3 regions of the Peribacillus sp. NPDC094092 genome follow, and region 2 is predicted to be linked to each of the others. Evidence: riboswitches for the same ligand, from Rfam matches in the RefSeq annotation. Region 2 holds a riboswitch; each other region holds the start of a gene.
The links. Region 2 has a riboswitch for cyclic di-AMP ahead of ACQKNS_RS23030 (TrkH family potassium uptake protein). Riboswitches for the same ligand answer to the same signal wherever they lie in the genome.
Positions count from the first base shown of each region.

Region 1: it holds a riboswitch for cyclic di-AMP, as region 2 does, so the genes downstream of both, ACQKNS_RS27030 (cation:dicarboxylate symporter family transporter) here and ACQKNS_RS23030 (TrkH family potassium uptake protein) in region 2, are expected to answer to the same signal.
Region 3: it holds a riboswitch for cyclic di-AMP, as region 2 does, so the genes downstream of both, ACQKNS_RS08215 (APC family permease) here and ACQKNS_RS23030 (TrkH family potassium uptake protein) in region 2, are expected to answer to the same signal.

Region 1 covers NZ_JBNNUC010000014.1:21,566-27,970, forward strand. Annotated here, with positions in the region: gene ACQKNS_RS27010 (UDP-N-acetylmuramoyl-tripeptide--D-alanyl-D-alanine ligase) at 1-88, opposite strand, end outside; gene ACQKNS_RS27015 (D-alanine--D-alanine ligase) at 246-1,328, opposite strand; gene ACQKNS_RS27020 (hypothetical protein) at 1,701-2,483, opposite strand; gene ACQKNS_RS27025 (hypothetical protein) at 2,609-2,920, shown strand; gene ACQKNS_RS27030 (cation:dicarboxylate symporter family transporter) at 3,041-4,300, opposite strand; cyclic di-AMP (ydaO/yuaA leader) riboswitch at 4,473-4,619, opposite strand; gene ACQKNS_RS27035 (efflux RND transporter periplasmic adaptor subunit) at 4,818-6,080, opposite strand; gene ACQKNS_RS27040 (hypothetical protein) at 6,095-6,405, opposite strand, start outside.
Region 2 covers NZ_JBNNUC010000006.1:121,094-127,498, reverse strand. Annotated here, with positions in the region: gene ACQKNS_RS23035 (potassium channel family protein) at 1-536, opposite strand, end outside; gene ACQKNS_RS23030 (TrkH family potassium uptake protein) at 560-1,891, opposite strand; cyclic di-AMP (ydaO/yuaA leader) riboswitch at 2,066-2,208, opposite strand; gene ACQKNS_RS23025 (hypothetical protein) at 2,539-2,730, shown strand; gene ACQKNS_RS23020 (TetR/AcrR family transcriptional regulator C-terminal domain-containing protein) at 2,911-3,510, opposite strand; gene ACQKNS_RS23015 (ABC transporter ATP-binding protein) at 3,629-4,354, shown strand; gene ACQKNS_RS23010 (ABC transporter permease) at 4,351-5,367, shown strand; gene ACQKNS_RS23005 (VanZ family protein) at 5,554-6,162, shown strand; gene ACQKNS_RS23000 (aminoacyl-histidine dipeptidase) at 6,204-6,405, shown strand, end outside.
Region 3 covers NZ_JBNNUC010000001.1:1,716,476-1,722,880, forward strand. Annotated here, with positions in the region: gene ACQKNS_RS08215 (APC family permease) at 1-994, opposite strand, end outside; cyclic di-AMP (ydaO/yuaA leader) riboswitch at 1,140-1,283, opposite strand; gene ACQKNS_RS08220 (GtrA family protein) at 1,641-2,096, opposite strand; gene ACQKNS_RS08225 (glycosyltransferase family 2 protein) at 2,056-3,078, opposite strand; gene ACQKNS_RS08230 (DUF6044 family protein) at 3,094-4,767, opposite strand; gene galU (UTP--glucose-1-phosphate uridylyltransferase GalU) at 4,936-5,796, shown strand; gene ACQKNS_RS08240 (bacitracin ABC transporter ATP-binding protein) at 6,073-6,213, shown strand.

The sequences.
Region 1 (6,405 bases), on a different contig from region 2:
CACCGTCAATTCCTATTGACTGGAATGGACTGATATCATTCAATCCCTCTGCCATTTCATGTACTTGTTTTAACGTTCTCTTTATCATTTTGTTCCTCCTACATTCATCGAACCGTTATCGCCCTCTACTTCCAATAACCAAACGAAGCAGAAACCAGTTTAAATCGTACCGGTTCCTGCTGATTGGAATCCATCAAATCAACGTTTGATGGATTGTGAAGTTAACTGCTGCATTACTTGCATGATCAAACTGTATATTTGATTTGTTGTTTTTCCTGATGACGGTCCAATGCAAGTTTCACGAGTTTTTCAATTAGCGCTGGATAATCGACACCTGTATGCTTCCACAATAACGGAAACATGCTGAAAGGAGTAAATCCTGGCATTGTATTCACTTCATTAATATAGATTTGCCCCTCATTCGTTAAGAAGAAATCAGCGCGAACCAATCCAGAGCAATCCAATGACTTAAAGGCAGTAATGGCCATTTCCGATAAAGTTGCATACTCGCTTTCCGATATCTCCGCCGGAATGACCATCGCTGAATTACCGTCTACATATTTTGCTGAATAATCATAGAAGGCAAAATCCTTCTTAGGGATGATTTCACCCGCCACTGAACAAGAAGGTTCATCATTACCAAGAATACCAAACTCGAGTTCACGAGCAACGACCCCTTCTTCAATGATGATCTTCCGATCGAATTGAAACGCTTCCGCTACTGCTTTTTCCAGTTCATCAGCATCATTACATTTACTGATGCCGACACTCGAACCTAAATTGGCAGGTTTGACAAAACAAGGGTACCCCAATTCATCCGCTACCTTTTTAATGGCACTTTCAGTATTCTTCTCCCATTCGGAACGAATGAACCAAGTGTATTTCACTTGCGGAAGTCCTGCCTGGGCAAAAATATTTTTCATGATGACCTTATCCATTCCTGCTGATGAAGCCAAAACGCCATTCCCTACATAAGGAAGGTTCAATAGTTCCAACATCCCTTGGACGGTCCCATCTTCCCCATTCGGTCCGTGAAGCAATGGGAAAATTACGTCATACCCTGTAGATTCACTATTTTCATCAGTTGAATGTGCCTGCAAGGCAAGAGGCGAGCTCGATTTTTCCGGAGAAAATGTCAAAGCCTCCACATTCTCGGCAGGACCTGTTAACTTCGGTCCATTAATCCATGAACCCTCTTTTGTTATGTAAATCGGATATATATCAAACTTTGCTAAATCGAGAGCTTTAATGACCGCTAAAGCCGTCTGCATAGAAACCTCATGCTCCGCAGATTTTCCACCATAAAGCAAACCAAGTTTAGTTTTCATGAGTATTACCCTCCAATATTCTTTTAACCATGTTCATTGTATCACTTTACACTAAAACGGATAAAGCGAAACTTCCATCATTCGAGCTTTACCAATGATGGTTAGTTGAGCCAATCAGGCATTTACAGGCTGTTAGACCTCCACATTTCATTTTTGTTACATCATCCATCCGCCTGCCCTGCAGCCTGTTGATGCGGGGTGATCCGAAACTTCCATCATTGGTTATTCTCCAACGATTGCCATAATCAGAACGAGAATGAAACCGCTACGTCCTGTGAGTCGCCCCCTCTTATCTTTTATGCATGAGATGGTAAGTCTTACACCTAAAAAATTTTAGGATGTCAAATCCACTAACCCCGGAAATTGGGATAATCAGGAGGATGATGTATTATTAATAACGCTTTCCCATACCTTTTCTTTTCGATAGAAGATAATAAAGGCATCAGGTTCATTACTATCTCTACCCAAAAAGTCGTCATGCATCTCATCCATATTTAAATAATCCCCTACTACCCAAGCAGGTATCTCAATTTTCGTTCTTGTATACTTAATATCCCGAAAGGAAAAAGCGAGCCCCTCTCCCAAAAGATGGGCCAAGGAAGAAATGATTTCTGCAGGAATCGCCGTCAGTTCTTTTTTCTTTCTGATTCCAAGCCACGTCCTCTCTGCTTTTAACGGCTCCAACTTTAACGGAATCAGGCTTCCTAACATCATATAATATGTCGAAAGAGAACGAAAATAAATTTTATTGAACCAGCCATCATCCTGGGCAAGGTACACAAATTGATTATTCAATTTACGGAAAAACGGGGGACTCAGATGGGTTTTAGCGTGTCCTAAATATAAAAGTTCCGCTATTTCCCTTCCATCCAATTCATCCAGCCCTTCCTCCTCTTCAAAATCAACCCAACAGAAATCTCCATATGCCCGAACATTTTCTTTAACGAGCTTCCCAATATCCTCAGATGAAGCGCTATCAAGCAGGACATTCAAATTGTATTCCCCACCATCGAATTGATGTTTCAATAATAAGATCGAATCCAGGGTATATGGCAGCGAATAGACGAATTCACGAAAATTGAGTCCATTAAAAAGGACAAACCGTTCAGAAGCCTGCATATACATATATAAGATATCATTGCTATCATTCTTCATAACCTGACCCCCTCCGAGCTCTAATCAATAATGTTATTTTATCAAACTTTTGAGTTTTCACGTAAATTATATAGCACCCAATATTAATCATCATCATAAAGCGGAACACGAAGTCCATCAAATAAATGCAAACTCCGCAGCAAAAACGCTCATTGATTATAAAAGAAATCAACCGCATTTTATATCCTGAAGGACTCTTCCTTCACCCAACACATGAGCGTCAAAACGATGATCATCCGAACTTCCGGGAACAAGAGGAAATGAGTTGGTGTGGAGGTAAACGGGAGGGAAGGCCTTATGACTTTGGGGATATTTTGATATCCGGAAAGACGCTTCAAGAAGATACTTCCCTTCATATCCCTGCTCAACTTGAAGTACTTGGTTGCCTGAAGAAAATAGGATTAACAGTCATCCAGAGCTTTTACCGAAGTGAATGATTCCATGAAAACGATGATGTCAACGCTTTCTCTTCCGATCACAGCTTACGGATCAAAAAACAAAAAGCGCATTTTAATTCAAAAAAAGTCCAGAGTGACATTCCACTCTGGACTTTTTTATTAAGAAACTTGCTCTAATTCTTTTTTGGAAGGTGGGTTGAATTGACCTTCCCATTTAGAGATGACGATTGCTGCAAGTGAATTACCGATAACGTTTACTACTGTACGTCCCATATCAAGAATACGGTCGATACCGGCAATAAATGCTAGACCTTCAATAGGAATACCGACAGTTCCTAATGTCGCTAAAAGAACTACGAAAGACACACCCGGTACACCCGCAATCCCCTTGGACGTGATCATTAACACTAGCATTAGCGTAATTTGCTCATACATGCTTAAATCGATTCCGTACATTTGAGCGATGAAGATTGCCGCTAACGCTTGGTATAATGTAGAACCATCAAGGTTAAAAGAATATCCAGTCGGAATAACAAATGTAGCAATATGTTTCGGACATCCCGCTTTCTCCATTTTTTCCATGATTTTCGGAAGAACCGCTTCTGAACTTGCAGTAGAGAAAGCAAGGATCAATTCTTCTTTTAGAAGTTTAATTAACGTAAAGATATTGAATCCGACAAATTTCGCAATAATGCCAAGAATGACTATTACAAAGAAAATCATTGTTCCGTAAACAGAAAGCGCTAACTTTCCTAGCGGAATTAAAGATTCCAAACCGAACTTGGAGATCGTCACACCGATTAGTGCAAATACACCGATAGGAGCGAATTTCATGACCATGTTAGTTAGGTAGAACATTCCTTCAGCTACACCTTGGAAGAAACGGAATACTGGTTTACCCTTTTCACCGATGGCCGCAATACTAAGTCCAAACAACACGGAGAAGAAAATGATCGCTAGCATATCGCCTTCTACCATGGCTTTAACTGGATTGGATGGCACAATGTGAACGATTGTATCTACAAAAGATTCATGTTGCTTAGTTTCGGCTGTATCAACATAGGTAGAAATATCAGTTTGTTCTAGCTTGTCCATATTTACACCAACACCAGGCTGGATGATATTCGCTGAAATTAAACCAACAGCAATCGCAATCATAGTTACCACAACAAAGTATGATATTGATTTAGCTCCAAGTTTACCTACTGATTTTAAATCGCCTACACCAGCAACTGCAACGATAAGACTTGACACAATGATTGGCACTACAATCATTTTAATCATTCGTAGGAAAATGTCTCCGAATGGCTGTAAAAAGTTTTGAGCCGATTCACTACCATAAAAAATGGCACCAACGATAATCCCTAAAATTAAACCAATGAAAATTTGGCTAGCTAAACTTAATTTGAATTTCTTCATTTACTTTCCTCACCTTCCATAAAGTCTTTGATGCAAAAACATTTTTGTCTCGGTAAGGGAAACAAGATACTAATAAAAGAAAGTAATTTTTCTTTTTTTGAAAAACTCTGTCTTTACGCCGAAAAAAAAGACACTTCATGTGTCGATTTCTTATTGGCGTGAATATTCACACATGTTCCCTTAAAGACGCTGACGAGGTTAGCTGTCGGGTTAGGAATTGGAAACACAAAGCCCTTTCATTTCTGAATTCACCCCTAGCGGATAAAATCCACAAAAATGGGTCCCCCGTTCTTGGAATAAGATTAAGCGAGTTAACTTATAATAAAATATTATACTAAAAATGATAATCTGTAAATATTTATTCGCATCCATTCTAGAAAAAATCTTTAAACATGTCTGAATATTCTGTATTAGCTGCTATTGTATCTATAATTACTCTTCCCGATTTTTAATCCCTTAAGTTATATTAATATAATTAATGAATAATTTGACATCACCTCTCTTTTTGAAGGAACGGTTATTTTTCCAAAATGCCAAGTAACAGATATCTTACTTTTTCCCTAGAGGTGAATTTTTTATAAGTTGTAACTCTCACTTTTTCAAATTGAATCGGGGTAATAAAATTAGAATGGTTCTTCACTGCCATATCCGGCTTCAGCAGGATGACGTCACCTACCGACGGTCCCTTTATGATTTCTTGCTTTCCTTCTGCTTTAAGCCCTTTTGTAATGTAATGTTTATCCACATATCCTTTTTTAGTCAATTTATAAATATAAGGCTGCTTTTGGTAATTTACCGCTTCTATAGGAACGGATGGTACACCGGCTTTTTCATTGGTTATTACAGTAAGATCGACTTTCGTTCCCACCAACAAATGTTCCGTTTCTTCGCCTTCCGGGTCGATTAAAGCCTGAAATGGAAATCTGTTATCTTTTTTTAACGATGGCTCTTCGGCTGGATAGGAATGGATACGGCCTATCGTTCCTTTCAATGCCTTTTTTGAATCAGAGGAACTTGCTTTTATAGTCATGCCCACTTCGGCCTTTTTCATTTCATCTTCGGAGAATTCCCCTTCAATTGCCATATTTGTAGAAACTATGGATATGATGGGGTTTTTCAGGTTTTTATTGATATTTTTAACTACACCATCCGCCTCGCTCGTCGTCACGATTGCATTGGATTGTTCCTCAATTGAACCTAATTTGGCGTCAAGCATTTTCACTTTTTCATTCAAACTGTTTCTTTCCAGTTCCTGCTTGTACATTTCTTGCTCAAGGTTACTTTTAATAAGATCCGGCGAGCTTGTTGTTAAATCATTACTCAAGTTTTTTTCCACTGATTCATCAATGGCCGCTATTCCAGAATCACTGGTCAGGGATCCTTGATATGACCTCAACTTGCCTATGTATTCTTCAATCCCTGCAATTTCCCCCTCAACCGCCGTTTTCTCCGCTTCTAAATCCGCTTTTAGTGCATCAAGTTCGGTCGTCGCATACTCAAACAACGAGGTGCCAGCCGTAATCGCATCGCCTTCTTTTACAAGGAATTTCTTAAAATCATTTTTCTTGGCATCAAAATAGATATCATACTCTTCTACAGGTTTAATTACCCCATTTGTTTGAATAGTATCCGTAATTGTATCCTTTTTTACCTTTGTCCAGTTTTCAACGAAAACAGTTCGTTCCACTTTGCTTTCTTTTTTTTCAAGGAGGTATATATTAACGGCTATCAACACTATCGATACAATCGAGATCGCTGCCATTTTCCATTTTCCGCTCATTCTTTTCACCCGCCTTATACAAATACGCCTACTTGGATGTATGCTAAAAAGGCTTTAACAAACCATGTGGCCAGATAGAATAGAACAATCATAAAAAGGACCAAATAATTATTTCGTTCTGAAAATTCCTTTAAATAAAAATATTGCAGAGCAATAATAAGAAATTGAAATATGGTGATTTCACTGAAAAAATAAATGAAATAATCACTTCTGAGAAAATACTGACTGATGATTCCCAATGAGAAAGGATTGGCATCGCTGCCTATATCCATTAAAACGAATAGAGGGATCAGTAATACTTTTTCCACTAATTGCAAACCAAAAA
Region 2 (6,405 bases):
GCAATGACGCTGATATTATATCTTGCCCGTAGATCAAGCTCTCTGAGGCTTTTTCCCTTCATGCTCATGGGGAGGATAATTTCCTCGATATTGTATTCTTTAGAGAGTTCTATATAGTTCAGCATGTTAGGGGACAGGAGTTGATTCGCGACCCGCTCCCCCATATCCCTCTCAGGATAGATGACCCAGTCGGCCCCGACTTTAGTGAGCACCTGACCGTGATTTTTATTAAGTGCTTTGGCAATGACCTTATCGACTCCAAGTTCTTTTAAAAGCAAGGTAGTTAAAATGCTCGATTGCATGTCATTTCCGATGGCTACGATGACACAATCGAAATTACGGATTCCGATTGATTTCAATGCCTCTTCTTCAGTCGTATCCGCCATGATCGCATGGGTAACGCTCAGTTCCGCATTCTCGACTCTTTCCTCGTTGACATCAATACCCAATACTTCTTGGCCGGCCGTATATAATCTATGGGCCACACTGGTCCCGAATCTGCCTAGACCGATCACGGCATATTGTCGTTTTCCCATCTTTTACACTCCTTCATTTATGTTTAACCAATCATGATTTTCCCTTTTGGACGTCGGAACGGATCTGGTTTGCGCCTCATGGCGATGGCAAAGGCCAAAGTCAAAGGACCCACACGGCCAGCAAACATCGTGAAAATGATGAGCATCCGGCCAACCGGTGATAATTCGGGGGTCAAACCCATTGAGAGTCCCACGGTGGCGAATGCTGAAGTGGCTTCAAATAAAATCATCAAGAAGTCAGTTCCGCTTTCAGTGATGGTCAGCAGGATGGAGATGAATGAAACCATGAATACGCCAATGAATGTAACGGACAATGCTTTATAGATCGTTTCACTCACGATGCGGTGCCGGAATAATACCACATCACCCTTTCCTTTAATCTGTGACCAAACTGTTCCGACAAGCGTTGCCAATGTAGTCGTTTTAATCCCGCCGCCAGTCGATCCGGGTGAAGCTCCGACGAACATCAAGAAAATGATGAGCAGTAATGTAGGCTGAGTTAAATCAGGGATATTCAGCGTATTGGAGCCTGCCGTCCTTGGTGATACCGATTGAAATAATGATGACAGCATTTTACCCATGAAAGATAAAGGCTGTAATGTCTTGGCATTGCCGAACTCGAATAAAAAGATTAAAATTGCGCCGGCAATCGTAAGTGCCAAGCTAGTCGTCAGAACAACCTTCGTATGTATGGATAAACGATGGGTATCACGGTATTCGTATAGTTCATTCATCACGATAAAACCTATTCCGCCAAACGTGATGAGGAAGACGACCGTAAGGGTTACGAAAGGGTCCGATACATAAGGGGTCAAACTCTTGAATTCCCCCATTAAATCAAAGCCCGCATTATTGAAATTCGATATGGAATGAAAAACCCCGTAATAGATTGCTTTGCCGATCGGCATGTCAAAAGAAAAGCGAATCGATAGAATAAGGGCACCCATGCCTTCAATGATGGCCGTGAAAATTAAAAGCCGTTTCACTAACCTGACTACACCTGCCATGGATAGATTATTTAAGGATTCCTGCAAGAGTAACCTGCCTTTTAAAGAAATCTTTTTGCCTAAAAGGAAAAAGAAAAATGTCGCAAATGACATGAACCCTAAACCGCCTACCTGAATCAGTGTTAAGATGACCAACTCACCAAAAGTGGTAAAGGTCGTTCCTGTATCCACTACGACCAGTCCAGTTACACATGTAGCGGAAGTCGAGGTGAATAAAGCATCCAGAAAAGAAAGACCATTGCCATTTTCAGTGGAAATCGGCAGGGTTAATAAATAGGCCCCAATAAGTATCAGGATGGCAAAGCCTAGTACAAGTATTTTTGGCGGATCCAATAAATTTTTTGTCATTCTCAAATGATCATCCCTACCTATAAAATAATTGTGTGAAACTGTACTGTATTTTAATCATCAATCTGCTTTCAGAATCTTTTTAAAGGCATAATAAAAAGACCAGCGAAAACAACGAACAGTTATTTTGCCACAAAAAGCGTGCAAAAAAACTCCCGAAATAGGCGGTCTTAAGACCTCCTTCGCTTTAGCCGACGAAGTTAGCTGACGGGTAGGATGGCGAAAGAGCTGATCTCATCCCTTCTGCAATGCAGAATTAACCCCAATTGATTGGGTCCTCCGTACTCAATTCCCTTGAGTTTAGGCCGAAATGCATTAAATTGATAAACGTATTCTACTCCCATCATTTAGCAGTTGTAAACCCCTAAATCGTAAAAAAATATGTCTTTAACAAGACTGAAAATTTACGTTTCATTTACATTTTAAAAACGTATTGACAAATATTAGTTAGCACATTATGATAGGTTCGATTAAACGATTATGATAGCCGGCACCGATGTACTTTATTCAATACTTTCAAGCAGAACACGCTATTGCCAATCAAAAATTGTAATATATATATTATATTTCTTTTGTAAATGATAAAGGAAAAAGCATTGCATTCGTATTTAAAGATTCAAGACATTTTACTAAAAAGGCGGGCAATTATGGAGAAAACGTTCAACAGATATGTTATTAATGCTACAGGCAAGGGTGGCCAGACATATTTAACACAATGCCAGGATAAAGATGCACTAAGGAAATGGATAGCCGATCATGAGGATCAAATCATCATGGATGAGTTAAGGATAACGGATAAGAAAAAGAATCCGTTTTTAAAATTGTTTTCCCTAAGGTAAATCAACTAAATTCCCTACATCATTAGCGGTATTCAATTATGAAATCCCTGTGTTCTATCCGGGAACGCTGAGCGAAAAATCCATATCTTGTTTTGCTTTTAAACTCATTTATTTAAAATGAGTTTTTTTGCTATGGAAATCCGTGGGTAATATAGGAGCCGAGGCCAAGAGTAATCCGGTTCATTGTAAGAATGTGCGCAATTGGCTGATGAAGTTCAAGATTTGGAAATGGATTTTCGCCATTTCTTCCGCCGTTTGCTCTTCACAATTCTCCAGCCACTCCTGTATCACCCCTAAAATCGCCGATGTCAGGAAGGCGTGCATATACATGCGGAACGCTTCATTTTCAGCTGCTGGATGCTGGCTGATCAAACGCTCCAACAGTACTTCACCGAATACGCGCTTTATTTTTTTGGCAAAAGAAGGATCGCCCTGATCGCCTAGAATGGCCCTCAAAGCGTGGGCATGTTCACTGATGAATTGAAAAATCGCTACGAATGGCGGGTAAAGCTGCTGTTGATGAAGAGCCATGAAAGCCTCTTTCGGCAATATGGCAGTAATGCGAGTTTGAAGTTCATTTAACAATTCCTGCTGTAAGTGATCCATCAATTCATATTTATCTGTGTAATGCAAATAGAATGTGCCCCGATTGATGTTGGCGCGCTCTGCAATTTTCTTCACTGATACATGTGAGAACCCCTCTGCTTCAACGAGTGCAATGAAATGATGTTGTATCTGCATCTTCGTCTTTTGTACCATATCCTCATGAATCGATGCCATGGAATGTCTCCTTCACTGAACATTTTTCCAAATGTGTTGATTGTATTAGACCAAATCCTACCTTAGAATGATGATACACTCAACACCGTGTTAATTAAAGAGGGAGGATGTGTGTACATTGAAAAACGCGATTTCCATTGAAGGAATTGCCAAAGGTTTTCATCAGAAAAAGGTCATTCAGCCATTGAGCCTGAATATTGAAAAAAGCGGAATTTTTGGCTTGCTGGGTCCATCCGGATGCGGAAAGACGACCTTGATTAAAATGATTGTCGGATTGATTAAGCCCGATGCGGGGAAAGTCACGGTTCTGGATCATGAAGTGCCAAATGAAGCACTGTTAATGGATGTCGGCTATATGGCACAGGCCGATGCTTTATATACAGAACTGACGGGAGCTGAAAATCTCGAATTTTTTGCGAAGCTATACCATTTTTCGAAAAAGGAACGAAGTGAACGGATTCAATATGCAGCTGAAATCGTACAGTTGACGAATGATTTGAATGTTCGGGTTGCGCATTATTCCGGGGGAATGAAACGCCGTCTGTCACTGGCGGTTGCACTCATCCAAAATCCGGCGATTCTCATTTTGGATGAACCGACAGTGGGAATAGACCCTTTGCTGAAACAATCGATTTGGCAGGAACTTGAGCGTTTAAGTAATGAAGATCATAAGACGATCATCATCACGACGCATGTGATGGATGAAGCGGAACGATGCGATAAACTGGCGATGCTGCGTGAAGGTGAAATCATCGCAGCAGGAACCCCCGCAGCTTTAAAAACACAATTTGCCGCGGATACGCTTGATGATGTTTTTTTAAGGATTGGAGGTGGCCTAAAATGAGAATGGCCTCTCTAGTTACACGAATTACCCAGCAGTTGCGCAGGGACCGAAGGACACTCGCTTTATTTTTCCTGGCTCCATTGCTCATTTTGACGCTCATGTATTTTATTTTCGATACAGAAGCAAGTGAGTTGAAACTCGTTGTGACAGGCAGTGATGAGACCATGGTCAACGCATTGAAACAAGCGGATTTTCAAGTAACGGCTGCTGAGGAATTCTCACAGGAAAAAATGATTGAGACTGATTCGGATGGCTGGCTGCATGTTGAAAATGGCAAAAAAAACCTGACACTATTGAACGACGAACCATCACGTGCAAAGGCCGTTCAAATGCAAATGATGCATGCTTTGCAAGGGAATGGAAAAAACACTCCTTCAATGGAGGAGCAATATGTATACGGGGATGCCGACACAAAGAGTTTTGATACTTTCAGTCCGATGCTCGTCAGCTTTTTCGTTTTCTTCTTTGTATTTTTAATAGCGGGGATCGCGCTTTTGAAAGAGCGTACAAGTGGTACATTGGAACGGCTGCTTGCCACCCCGATTAAAAGATACGAAATCGTAGCGGGCTATGTGATCGGATATGGCTTATTTGCTCTCTTTCAAACCATAATTGTCGTCCTATATGCTGTCAATGTATTGGATATCGTCCTTGTTGGCTCCATTTGGCTTGTTTTACTGACGAATATACTGGTGGCGCTCGTTGCATTATCGCTTGGTACATTACTATCGAGTTTCGCGACATCTGAATTCCAAATGGTGCAATTCATTCCGCTGGTCATCGTGCCGCAAGTCTTCTTTACAGGGATTTTCCCATTGGATGGCATGTCAGAATGGCTGCAAAAAATCGGCAAGATCATGCCTCTCTATTACGCCTCGGATGCGATGAACGGCATTATGTACAAAGGGTTCACATTCAATGAGGTATTACTGGATCTCCTCATTCTCCTTGCATTTGCGGCCGTTTTTATCACGATTAATATTATTAGTTTAAAAAGGTACCGTGCCCTATGAATGGATCATAAAACAAAAAAGCAGGATTCCCGGAACATGGGGAGCCTGCTTTTTTGTTTTACCGGAAGAAGGCCGACTCGCTGGTTTTCTCCCGACAGGTTACTGGAGCTTATTGACGGGTTCCTAAAGTTGTCCTAGGATATAAGCATATGCAATGATCTGGTAAGAAATAGAAGGGGGAGTTATATGTCTCCAAAAACGGTCATGCTTTCCCTTTTGCTGTCGCAAGCATTGTTTTTGTGCGGTTTGCCTTTTTTCCTTCAGCTCCGGTTATATTTGAATCCTTTGGTAATCATCGTTGTCTGGTTTTGTATTCTTTTTTTCGTTTCGTTTGCAGCTCTTTTACTTCGAGGTGAAACGGTCCGAATTCCTCGTCTTTTGTGGCAGGCAGTATGGTTTGGCTACAGTTTATCATTATTGGTTTTGCTGTTCTTTCGACCGGAAGGGCAGGTATATTCGTATAATTTGATTCCTTTTAGTACGATTCTTTCATATTTATCGAACGATATGAACGGGCTTGTGTCATTTTATAACCTTAGCGCCAATGTGGGGCTGTTCATTCCATTCGGGCTGTATTTGTTATCCAGGGAAGGGAAAGAGCCCTCCGCTAAAAGGAAATTTTTTTATCCATTACTATCGATTTCGGGGATCGAAATCTGTCAGTTTGTTTTTCGGCGCGGAAGTTTGGATGTCGATGACCTTATCCTGAATATGATGGGTGTTTATCTGGGGTACGTTCTGTATCCATTGTTCTCGAGGGTGGCAGTGTTTCGGTCTGGTAAAGTAAAGGGATGAGAGGCAGTCCAAATATTTTTAAATGAAAGGATGTTTTTTTCATGTATAGCACGTTAGAAGAATTATCGAGCCATCCAGTGTTTCATTATTTTGCAGCAATTTCCAAAATCCCGAGAGGATCGTCTAATGAAAAAGCGATCAGTGACTATCTGGTTCACTTCGCCAAGGATAGGAACCTGGAGGTGATCCAGGATGAAGCACTGAATGTCATCATCAAAAAGCCTGCCACAATTGGATTTGAAA
Region 3 (6,405 bases), on a different contig from region 2:
TATCCTTCGCTAGATTTACCGCAAGCAGAGGGAAGGCAGAATAGCCAGTATTGGCCGCAAGTATCAAGATCAAGGCAGTCGTACCTTGAATGAAGAAATACATGAAATTCCGTCCAAAGATCTCTTCAGCAATCTGGGAGACGACCGTTACCTCTGCGCTAGGAACAATGCTTAAATAATAGGCCAAGTATACGATTCCCGTAAATAATACAGCTAGTAACGAACCCATCGCTATTAACGTTTTGGCCGCATTATTCGGGGCCGGATCTTTAAAGTTCGGGATTGCATTGGAAATAGCTTCGACTCCTGTCAATGCGGAGCTTCCTGATGCAAATGCCCTTAACAGGATGAATAAACTGATGCCCGCTACCGGAGTCCCAATGGGCGTGTGCAATTCCGGTGAAACTCCCCCTGTTAAAATCTTGTAAATCCCGACACCAATCAAGATGAACAATGCCAAAACGAATAGGTACACCGGATAAGCCAAAACAGAGGCCGACTCCGTAACCCCCCGGAGATTCAGGATTGTAAGCAGAATGACGAAAATGATGGCTATGATGACATTATATGAATGCAGGCCTGGAAAAGCGGACGTGATTGCATCCGTACCTGCAGAAACACTGACTGCGACGGTTAATATATAATCGACCAATAAGGATCCTCCAGCTATCAGCCCTGGATTGACTCCTAAATTTTTTTTTGAAACCACATATGCCCCCCCGCCATGCGGATAAGCGAAAATGATTTGTCTATAGGACAAAATCAAGGCGGTTAACAGGATCAATACTCCGATTGCGATAGGGATGGAATACCAGAATGCTGTAGCACCGACTGTAATCAGGACAATCAATATTTGCTCAGGTCCATAAGCAACCGAAGACAAAGCATCGGAAGATAATATCGCCAAAGCCTTTGTTTTGTTAAGCTTTTGTTCACCAAGTGCATTTGATTTTAAAGGTCTTCCAATCAAGAACCTTTTTAAGGATGATAACAATAACATCAAGTATTCACCACCATATTAAATTTATAAGTTTATGTTACCCAGCTGTAGCAAAAAACAAGAAGAAATAAAAAAATGCCTACAGGTCATAACTAAATAGACCTGTAGACATCAATTTTTTTGTCTAACAAGCTCCACCTTCCTTCTCCTATAACGCTTACGAGGTTAGCTGTCGGATTCGGACCTAAGAGTAGCCCTACCTTGAAAGGATTCACCCCCTGGATTGTAGTAACAATCCCAATACCGGGTCCCCCGCACCATAAGGTTTAAGCGATTTAGAAATATGAAACTGTTGATTATCATACTCCCGTGAAATGGAAAAGTAAATGAAAATTTTACACAGAAATTTAATATTTTTTGTATGCGGGGGTTTTATTCTTGACGTATATTACATAAGTCATGCAAATACATGGTCCGATGGGGGGAAAGGAGGCAATTAAACGTCCAAAAAGGAAAAAATCAAGGGGTCAATGAACAAAAGATGTCAGAAAAAGAAAAAATGATTGCCACATAAATCGTGCTGGACGAAGTGAAACGATTTGCTCCCAGCTTGAGTCATTTAACTTGCATTGGTTTTCGCTTTCCAATTCCACTTTAATTCCCGTCCAATCGGGGGCATTATCCCACTGATCCACCTTAATTAGTTCCTTCCTTCTTGAATTGGTCTCAAATTGTTTTTTTTAAAGACAAAGTATTTCTGGCCAATATAGTTAAGAATTGTGTAAAAAATTGCTCCTATCAGCACAGCTACATTTTTTTGTATGGGTAAATGAACAAATCCTTCCATTGATTCCGCAATAGCTTGGCCTAAAGAATATGCGGCGGAATAACAAATCAGGATGACGCAAAAGAAACGTGCAACTCCTCTCCGCCATTCTATATCGCTTTTAAAGGTAAAAGTCCTATTCAAAAGAAAACTCGTTACAGCTCCGGTACCATTACCGATAAAGGTGGAGACCCAGTAAGAGAATTCAAGAACATTCATGAGAAAAAGCATGATGGAAAGTCCAAGCGCTGTATTGACTATCCCAACCAATAAAAAGCGGATAAAGGAGTTAGTGTGTTTTAGATAGTTTCTCAATACTGTTCCGTTCATTGTCTAGTTGCTCCCGTTTTTTTAAATCGAGCGGATTAAATAGATCCAGATCAACTATATATTTAGGCCGGCGTTTGGATTCATTATAGATTTTACCGATATATTCCCCAATCAAGCCTACAGCAATCAACTGTAGTCCACCGATCAACCATATGGAGGTGATTAATGATGTCCATCCAGTTTCGGTCTGCCCATAAAACTTTAACCATAAAAAGTAAGACCCAAAAAGTAAGCTAATGAAAAAGGAAAGACATCCTAGCCATAATACAAGCCGAATCGGTGTAACTGAAAAGGAAGTAATGCCATCAAGCGCAAAAGCAACCATCTTCTTGAATGGATATTTCGTTTCCCCAGCCAATCTTTCTTTTCGGTCATAATAAACGGAGTCCGTCTTAAACCCAATGAGCGGTACAATCCCCCGTAAAAAAAGATTCGTTTCATCAAATCGTTCCAACTCCGCAATCGCCCTTTTACTCATTAGCCGGAAATCAGCATGATTATAGACAAGGTTAACCCCCATCTTGTTCATCATTTTATAAAAACCAGTTGCAGATGTTCGTTTGAAAAATGAATCAAGGTCCCTTTTCTGGCGAACACCGTAGACAATTTCACACCCTTCATTGAATTTCCGAATGAATTCAGGGATGACTTGAATATCATCCTGCAAATCTGCATCGATGGAAATCACACAATCGGAGGCTTCTTTGGCTGTAAACAATCCTGCCAGGAGTGCATTTTGATGTCCTGCATTCCGGGAAAGCTTTAACCCACGAACAAATTCATTATGAATCGTTTCCTTATAAATGATCTTCCATGTTTGGTCTTTACTTCCATCATCGATCAATAGAATTTTACTTTGACCAGAAACAACGTTTTCTTCGACCAACCCCCTCACCAATCCACAAAGCTGGGAAATGGTATCCTGCAATACGCTTTCTTCGTTATAACAAGGTACAACAATCGTAAGTATCGGTGAATTCACACTGTTCCCCCCTTTTCACATGACTCTGTATAAATAAATTTTCCATACGCTTCCTTTTTTCGTGAAAATCCTATCCAGTTCCAATCCATTTTCCTTCGCGTTGTTAATTGGTATGGCAGAAAATATATAATTGCCACCTAACCCTTTAAATGCTTCCATATTGAGGTCTAAATTTTTCAGCTCTTTCTTCGAGCTTTTCTTGAACATATAATGCTTCCCAAGCTCATCGGTAAATAGGTAACAACGTCCTCCCCATTCATCAAAGTAGATTCTGATGTTCTTATTCTTAGCCAATTCGTTTTCAATTATTTGACGAAATTGATGTTTGTAAGTGAGCGGATAGAAATTGTTATAGCTATCTAGCGTGTAAAATCCATTAAATTGTGCAATTGCGGGATGCAGCCCAATGCTGGCAACACGATATTCTTCCTGCGGCAGATCAATATGATCTTTTATTTCCCGAAAAAGACTTTCTGAATAGAACTCTTTAAAAGAAGGTTTCTTATTGTGAGTGATTTCTTCATTGAATCCCATTAAGATCATAATTTGAACGGCGATGAATATAGAAAGGGTTTTCTTAGCGTAATCACTGTGTTCCCAAATGATTTTTATCGCGAGGGCAAACCCTATGTAAATGACCATCGGCCTTAAAAAGTGAAATCTGGCAAAATTAAAGGTATCCAGGGTGTGAACTCTTTCCGTTAAAGGAAGCCAGCCTTTATAAAACCAAAATGCGTACCACGCTGAGAGGATAAAATTCAAGCCAAATAAAAAAACATATACCTTTTCCTGTCTCCACAGTTTTTTGGTCAGAATAAGATAAAACGCAAAAATGGTAATCGGCAGGATGATAAGCGCATGTACAGTCATGACATGCGTATGGCCAAGAACGAAATTTTTGAATGTGAGCTTAATGACCCACTCGAGGGGCAGCCTTGCGTGAAAATATTCATCTCTGCTGTTTGGCTCCGAATCAAAAATGAATGAAGCGACCAAACGGTACTCCACCAGTCCGAAAATGACGGTCATATACACGATTGAAAGAAGAAACGTTATATTCCACCCTTTTCTCCTGATTACATCCGTTAGCCAAAGAACCCCCATTGCAACAAGGAAAAAGAAAAAGCCAAGCACGATGCTTGAATAAAGCGGCAAAAGTGTTAGGACCAAATAATTCTTCCAAGAATGATCCTTGCTGCGAATATTCAAAAAAGCCCAAAGTGCAAGCGGCATCCCAAGTGTACTGAGCATTCCCGATGGCCAAAATGGGGTAAGGGCAAAGCCTAAGGATGTTCCAACCCTAATCCAACCTGATCGGCTCCCTGTAACCAAATGTTTTTTTAATAAGATATACATACCAAAGAATGCAATAAACCTTGTTAATGCCTGGCTTATTGCATATGCAACCATTGTCGGAAAAAATGAATGAAGCCACACGATAATACTGAACTCACTGCCAAAAGCATTTCGGGGCAGCCCATTCATAATCTGGGGAATTTGCGCGTCTATTGCACCGAATAACTCACCGCTTTCTGAAAGGACTTTATACCAGGCAAGGTTGGAATCCAAATTATCATGTACGCGAATATGCGCATTTTCCCCCAGGATGAATAAAGGAGAAAGATATAAAACAATGGCGAGTAAGGCAAAAAGGACTTGAACTCTCTCTTGATTTTCAATTGGCAACATATACACCTCTTGACCAAATTCATATATCCATAATATTTGCTTCATAGGGAAATCTATTCTATTTCAGGGATTTATTTTAACCTATTTTGAAATAGGTCAACCAATGACCACATAAAATGAAGGGTGGAACAAAAAGCATATTAAAGAACCATAAAAAGGGGCTGGGCTATGATAAAGAAAGCGGTGATTCCAGCAGCCGGTTTGGGAACGCGATTTTTACCTGCTACGAAAGCTCAACCAAAGGAAATGCTTCCGATCGTCGATAAGCCGACCATTCAATATATTATCGAGGAAGCGGTACAATCAGGGATTACAGATATTATCATCGTTACGGGGAAAAACAAACGTGCCATAGAAGATCATTTCGATAAATCAATTGAATTGGAAATGCTTCTGCAAATGAAAGGCCAAAATGAACTGCTTAAGATCGTGGAGAACATTTCCAACATGGTGGATATCCATTATGTAAGGCAAAAGGAACCTTTAGGTCTGGGGCATGCAGTTTTATGTGCCAAAACTTTTATCGGGGACGAACCTTTTGCCGTCCTATTAGGGGATGATATCGTAGATAGCCAGGTTCCAGCTTTGAAGCAGTTAATGGAACGGTATAACAAGGTTCGTACGAGCATTATCGGATGCAAGGAGGTGTCACCTGCCGATGTCTCCAAGTATGGAATCGTAAATTTCCAAGAACGATATGAGGATTTATTTCTGGTAAAAAACTTGGTGGAAAAGCCAAAAGTGGAGGATGCACCATCCACACAGGCGATTATTGGCCGATATATTTTATCACCTGCAATTTTTGAAATCCTTGAAACCGTTCAGCCCGATAGGAAGGGGGAAATCCAGCTTACCGAAGCTTTAGACCTTTTGTTAGAAAAGGAACCCTTATACTCCTATATCATCGAAGGAAATCGATATGACGTTGGCGATAAATTCGGCTTCCTCCACGCTTCATTAGATTTCGCCTTGAAACGACCTGAACTTCGTGATCGGCTAATAACCTATTTAAGGCAGCTGTTCCCTTAATGAAATGAATATAGCCCCCGCCCAATTACCTAGAGGTGATTGGGCTATTTCCGCATCGGATTCACCCATTTGGTTGTAAAATGATCCACTAATATACCCCCTTACCTACTCTCTGAGCAAAATATAACTGTTTATTATAAACGCTCCCGTGAAATGTAAAAGCAAGTAAAATGTTCGACATAGAATGAATAATTTATTTCCAGTGAGGTTATGTTGATAACGTATCTTTCATTATTGTCCCTAACGACAATATCCAGAAAGGGTTGTTGAAAACATATGCACAAAAAAACTAATAATCCAATAATATCCGATGACTTTTTAGATCAAGTGGTTAAGGAAATCAATGCACAATTTGGCGGGCCCATCACTGAAAAAAATGATCGTTTCCTGCATGGGGACGATGAAGAAAGATCCTGAACCCCACACCATTAATCCAACGCTTTCAAGGAAGACTCTGGCTCTATTCATCCAGGGTTTTTTTTGTTAACTTATGAAACTATAATTTCCCCATAGAATTATCTGTCCTTTCTTTAACAACTTGTCCAAACCGATTTAGCTTATCCTCATAGAATAATTACATGCAATTCTTTTTAAGAAAGGGGAAAAACT